3 regions of the Clostridium sartagoforme genome follow, and region 3 is predicted to be linked to each of the others. Evidence: a T-box and tRNA genes for the amino acid it is inferred to sense, from the RefSeq annotation. Region 3 holds a T-box; the other regions hold tRNA genes.
The links. The T-box of region 3 lies ahead of argS (arginine--tRNA ligase). A T-box ahead of a tRNA ligase gene usually reads a tRNA of that ligase, here a tRNA-Arg.

Region 1 (2,265 bases), on a different contig from region 3:
ATAGAGAAAAATCCTGACATCAACAATAATATTACTAATAATACTATCTGCCACGTATAACTCTCCAAATTAATTCACACTCCTAAATTAAATATTTTTATTTTATTATATCATATATTAAAATTGATAATTTATTTTAATATAACTTCCAATAAATATTCTATACTATATGATATTTGCCATATATAACTTATATAATTAAAATTTTTTATTTATATAAAAAATCTATCTTTTAATTCACAGCTAATAATATTTTATCCACAACTTAGCTTCATTTTCATGTATATCCTGTGTATAACCTTGTAAATTATCTACATTACTAAATTTTACTTAAAAAACTAAGCATATACTGAATACTATCATTTTTATTACACAGAATAAAGTGGAAAGGTGGTGAAAAAATGAAAAGATTTCTTTCAGCATTTTTAATATCCTTTTATTTGATTTTTAATACAATTGGGTTAAAGTGCGCTTTTTCTCAGAGTAATATATATGCACAGGGTATTTATACTTTATCTGATTTTAATACATCAAAAACTAGTACTTTCACTATTCAAAATGTTTCTAGAACTGAACATATGTATTTATTTGTTTTTGACGAAAACCTAGGTGTAGTAGAATTATTAAGATTACCACCTAATTCACCGAAAGTTGATACAGTCCCCATCAATCCTGACTATACCATATTACTAATTGGTAAAGGAGAGCTATATTTAACACCTATTAACGCTTAATAGTTATTCTGTTTTAAAAAAACTTAAAAATAAACTTCATAAAGTTTTGTGTCTTAAGTACAGAGAAAGGATTGATAGTCATTATGAAGAAGTTTATTCTTACAATTTTATTCTCTATATATTTATCATTTAATATAATTGGTTTAACACCTGCACTAACTAATCCTAAAACCTATAAACAGGGCATTTATAGCTTATCCGATTTTAATATCTCGAAAAATAACACTTATTCAATTAGAAATTCTTCAAAAACTAATGATATCAGGGTGTTAATTTTTGATGAAAATTATCTTTTACTTCAAAACGTAAGTCTGCCTAAAAACACACTAGATATAGATACCACACTTCCGCTAAACCCTGAATACTCATTAGTAGTGATTGGAAATGGAGAACTAACTATTACACCTAAATAATCATGAATACTAAAGTTATTATTCGTATCATTGAAAGTTATTTAATATAGTATATTTTAATCACTGCTAAATTAATCTTTAAATTTTATATAAAAAACAAAAGCATCCAATCCTTTATATTACAAGGTTTGAATGCTTTGTGGTATCCCCAACAGGGATCGAACCTGTATCTGTCCCTTAGGAGGGGACTGTTCTATCCATTGAACTATGGAGACATAATCAACAAATAAATTGTATAATAACATTAATTATATGTCAACATTATCCTACTACTATAATATACTCCATAGCCATTATTTATTCTTTTACCTTTTTAACTATCACATTGTTTGGCTTCACAATAAACTCTATTGAAACATTCCTACTAATAGAATTCATTTTTATTTTTGTTACTATAAATACTTCATATATTTTCTCACATCCATCTAAAGTTTTTAATTCTTCTATATCTACTATTTCACATTTTTCAATATTGTATCTTATATTACTTCCATATAAAACACATAGTCTATTTTCTATATATGGATTTAGAAGATTAAGTATGATGCTTTCTTGCATAGTAATTTTACATTTCTTCTTTCTAATAAGAGAATTTTTTCTTTCTTCTACCCACTTTTCTTCTTCATCTTCCTCAAGTTCATATTCATCATAATCATCTATATATTTATAATTTTTTAATTTCCCCCAATTTTCAACCTTATAAAACTCCTCATATCTTGAATTAAATTTGATAAATATATCTGCTTCATCTAAATTATTATGTTTTTTAATTAATTCTAAGTCGCCTTGTCTTATAGCTGTAATAGCTATAGGTAGCTTTTCTCTAAAAATTTTATTTCTTATTTCTATTTTATTCTTATCCCTTTCAATTCCATCTACATTCAAATATAAACATAAAACGTAATTTCTACCATTTTGGAACCATCTAGCAAATACCTCATCCCTCTTATTACTTATATTAGATTTATCATAATGCTTAGCTACTGTTACTAATATCTCGCCGGTTTCATCTGAATGAGTAACTGTATATTTACGTGGAATTATAGGCCCATCTTGTGATATTCCACTCTTGAAATCAACCTTCAGTTTCCCCTGGTTTCGCTTATTCAAACCTTTCA
Region 2 (2,265 bases), on a different contig from region 3:
GAAAAAAATGTATATGGTAAACTTATTATATGGTCTTTAAGGGAAAGAATCTAGAGCTGTTATGAAGGGAGTTATTATGGTGGCTAATAACGAATTTATGGGAAATGGATTATTAGATAATAAACGAGACATAAGTGAAATTATATTAGAAGGGGACTTTAATTTTACAAAAGAAGAATTAATAAGTATCATAGCACAATTAAATGGAAAAAGTGGTAGGCAGGAAAATTTTTTGCTTAATATTTCTCATGACCTTAGAGGGCATTTAAATGTAATATTAAGTATAATGCAATGTATAGATTATGGAAGTCTATGTATTAATGATAAAAAAGTATTAGAATATATGAATATGGTAAAAAGAAATAGCTTAAAGATGTTAAAGCTAATAAATAATTTAATAGATACAACAAAGTTAGAAAATAATTATTATGTTTTAAATAAAAGGAATATAGATATTATATCTATGGTTGAGGGAACTATAAGTTGTATAGATAAGTATGCAAAGCAAAAGGATATTCAACTTATATTTGATACTAATGAAGAGGAATGTATAATGTCAGTTGACCCAGAAGCTATAGATAGAATTATAATGAATTTAATATCAAATGCTATTAAATTTTCATATAGTAACACAAATGTGTATATAAATATGCTTGTTATAGAAGATAAAATAAGGATTTCTATAAAGGATGAGGGGCCAGGAATATCACAAGAATATCAAGAGAAAATATTTAATAGATTTTATCAAGTCTCTAAGAAGGACAAAAAAGACGGTTATGGCAGTGGAATAGGATTAGATTTAGTAAATTATTTAGTAAGATCTATGAATGGAGAAATAGAATTAAAAAGTCAATTAGGAAATGGTAGCGAATTCATAATAACATTACCTATAGAAATTGGAGATGAACAAGATAGTTTGGAAAGAGATTTTTGTATGAGAGATAATAGTGGAAAAATACAAATGTTAGAAATAGAGTTTTCGGATATATACAACAATTAGTTGCTTGATTTATTTAAATAGGTATGATAATATAAATATTGTTAAAAAACAATATGCGGTGGTAGCTCAGTTGGATAGAGTAGCTGGCTACGAACCAGTTGGTCGGGGGTTCGAATCCTCTCCGCCGTACCAAAGAGATCTTGAAAATAATAAGTTTTCAAGATCTTTTTTATTTTAATACTAAAATTCTATATTAAGTTAAATTATTTGTAAATATGAATAAAATATAAATAATATGAAAAATATTTAGAACTTGGTGGAGAAAAAGTCACGGTTAACAAGGGTAGTAATGATGGTATCATGTTAAGGAATATATTTAGCTAGAAAAATAAAGAAATTTCCTATATGTTAGGAAATTTCTTTATTTCTATAATTATTTTTCTAATTTATAATAAGTATTAATATAGTAGTTAAATTAACCATTAATAGAAGACTTAATAGTTCAGTTATAATATAATAAAGTTAATTACTAAATTACTATTATTGAAATAAATGGGGGGAATATTATGAGATTAATTGTAAATTGTGATGACTTTGGATATAGTAAAGCTGTGAATTATGGAATAATTGAAGCTTATAAAAATGGAATTGCAACAAGTGCTACTTTAATGGCAGGAATGCCTGGATTTAATCATGCACTAGAACTTATTAGGGAAAATCCAGGACTAGGTTGTGGAGTTCATCTTACTTTAAGTGCATATAAACCAATATTAAAAACACATAAAACAATAGTAAATGAAAAGGGAGAATTTTATAAAAATCTATTAGAATGTAAGGATTTAAATAAAATAGATTTAGATGAGGTTTATAATGAATTTTGTGCACAAATTGAAAAAGTAACAAATGCTGGAGTGAAGATTACCCACTTAGACTCTCATCATCATGTTCATACTTTAGAGTTTTTAAAACCAGTTATTGAAAAAATTATAAGTAAATATAACTTACCAATAAGAGGTGGTTTAAATTATAAATTAAATCATGATAAAGTAGTACCTTTTGAAGGGATATTCTATGGTGAAAATACTTCTGTAGAAACATTTAAAAAGATTATAGAAAAACAATATGATATAGTAGATGTTATGACTCACCCAGCTTATGCAGATAGCTTTTTAATGGAAAGTAGCTCTTATAATATAAAAAGGTTAGAGGAACTTAGTATTCTTACATCAGAGAAGCTAAAGAATCTTTTGGCTGAAAATAAAGTGCTATTATGTAATTATGAAAATATATTTTAATTTAGTTAGGAAATTTTCCTAACTAAATTA
Region 3 (2,265 bases):
TTTTTATTAAAAAAATGTAAATATAAACTTTGCTTTAATAAATATGATATAATCATAAAAAGAACAAGGAGGAGTAGAGTGATGGGAGTAGATTACTTATTAAATAAGATATTGGCAGTGCCAGCAATATTAATAGCTTTTGTAGCACAAGGATATGCCAAAGCTAAAGTAGCAGATAAATTAGGCGATAAAACACCAAGATTTCAAGGAAGATTAACATTAAATCCAGCAGCTCATATAGATTTAATGGGCTTTATAATGATATTATTAGTTGGCTTTGGATGGACTAAGCCTTTAGATACTAATCCAAGAGCATACAGAAGAGGACAGAAGGATGCAATAAAGGTAACTATGGCAGCACCTCTTGCAAATTTGTTAGTAGGATTTATTGCTATGTTTATATATGGATTATGGGCAATTACAGCATATAAAATAGTTCCTTCATCATCATACAATATTGTGGGCATGGCTTTACAATATATATCAATAATAAATATAAATTTATTTGTATTTAATTTAATACCACTTCCTGGTCTTGCAGGATTTGAATTATTTAAGGAGCTAAGTCCTAAAAACTTTTATAAAGTTGCAGATATTCTTTATCAATATCAAATGTTTATTCTTATAGGGGTGGTCTTATTAGGAAGATATATATTAGCAATACCTTCAGGTTTAATAATTGAATTATTCAGTAAAATAGCTTTTGGAATTTTAGGATTAATATTTTAAAAAAGTTTATAAAAAGACATTGCTGTATTTAGTAAAAGATTAATATTTAAACTTATAAGTATATAATTACTAATTATGAATTATTATATATACCTTTTATGTTGACAATAAAAGTTTTGTTTATGTATAATGTTTATATTAAAATAAAATAAGTATTAATATCAATGAAGAGAAGAGTACTATATTTGATTCTTTAAGCGAGTAAGGGGTTGGTGTAAGCCTTATAAGATAGAGTATTAGGAAGAGAGTCTTGGAGATAGCTACTGAAATTTTATTAGTAGGATAGTTCGTATTGCTGCGTTAAAGCATTGAGTGGCATTTTATGCAATCAGAGTGGTACCGCGGAAGTTTTCCGTCTCTTATTTAGTTAAGAGACGGATTTTTTATTTTTTAATTAATAGTGAAACTTAAGGAGGATATAATAATGGATTACAAGAAAAAAGTTGCGCAAGCAATAAGTAAGCATGTTGATATGGATATTGAAAGTATAGAGAAATTAATTGAAATTCCACCAAAGAGCGATATGGGAGATTATGCATTTCCATGTTTTCAACTAGCAAAAGCTTTCAGAAAAGCTCCTAATATGATATCAGAGGAATTAGCAAGTAAAATAAGTAATGAAGGATTTGAAAAGATAACTAATATTGGACCATATGTTAATTTTTTTGCAGATAAAAGCATATTTACTAAAAATACAATAGAAAAAGTATTAACAGAGGGAGATGAATATGGTTCATCTAATATTGGAGAAGGAAAAACTATTTGTGTTGAATATTCATCACCTAATATAGCAAAACCATTTCATGTTGGGCATTTATTTACAACAGCTATAGGAAATTCTCTATATAAGATCTTTAAAAAAGAAGGTTACAATGTTCAGGGAATAAATCACTTAGGAGATTGGGGAACTCAATTTGGAAAACTTATATCTGCATATAAAAGATGGGGAAATGAAGAAGCTTTAGAAAAGAATGCTATAGATGAACTTTTAAGAATATATGTTAAATTCCATGATGAAGCAGAAAAAGAGCCTTCACTTGAAGATGAAGGAAGAGCTTATTTTAAAGCGTTAGAAGATGGTGATAAAGAAGTAGAAGCCTTATGGAAGAGATTTAGAGATTTAAGTTTAAAAGAGTTTGAAAGAATATATGAAATTTTTGATGTTAAATTTGATTCATATGCAGGTGAGGCATTCTATAATGATAAAATGGATGTTGTAGTAAATGAGTTAAAGGAAAAGAACTTGTTAGTAGAAAGTAATGGAGCGCAAGTAGTTATGCTAGATGAGTATAATATGCCTCCGTGTATAGTGTTAAAGGGTGATGGAGCATCAATATATGCAACTAGGGATTTAGCAGCAGCCATGTATAGAAAGAAAACATATGATTTCTATAAGAGCATATATGTAGTTGGGACACCACAAGCTTTACACTTTAAACAAGTATTTAAGGTTTTAGAGCTTGCAGGACATGAATGGGCAAAAGATTGTGTCCATGTAGGTTTTGGTCTTGTAAAGTTTGCAGATAGAAAACTTTC

Region 1: it has a tRNA-Arg gene. The T-box ahead of argS (arginine--tRNA ligase) is inferred to sense a tRNA for this amino acid. The anticodon was not compared.
Region 2: it has a tRNA-Arg gene. The T-box ahead of argS (arginine--tRNA ligase) is inferred to sense a tRNA for this amino acid. The anticodon was not compared.

Annotation. Positions count from the first base shown of each region.
Region 1 is NZ_BAAACH010000002.1:56,098-58,362, reverse strand. Features, by position in the region: gene ABDZ60_RS00525 (HlyC/CorC family transporter) at 1-68, opposite strand, end outside; gene ABDZ60_RS00520 (hypothetical protein) at 402-734, shown strand; gene ABDZ60_RS00515 (FimB/Mfa2 family fimbrial subunit) at 818-1,147, shown strand; tRNA gene ABDZ60_RS00510 (tRNA-Arg) at 1,288-1,362, opposite strand; gene ABDZ60_RS00505 (staygreen family protein) at 1,445-2,265, opposite strand, start outside.
Region 2 is NZ_BAAACH010000003.1:196,456-198,720, reverse strand. Features, by position in the region: gene ABDZ60_RS01685 (ATP-binding protein) at 77-1,000, shown strand; tRNA gene ABDZ60_RS01680 (tRNA-Arg) at 1,056-1,132, shown strand; gene chbG (chitin disaccharide deacetylase) at 1,507-2,235, shown strand.
Region 3 is NZ_BAAACH010000039.1:204,583-206,847, forward strand. Features, by position in the region: gene ABDZ60_RS18250 (site-2 protease family protein) at 82-729, shown strand; T-box leader at 885-1,092, shown strand; gene argS (arginine--tRNA ligase) at 1,154-2,265, shown strand, end outside.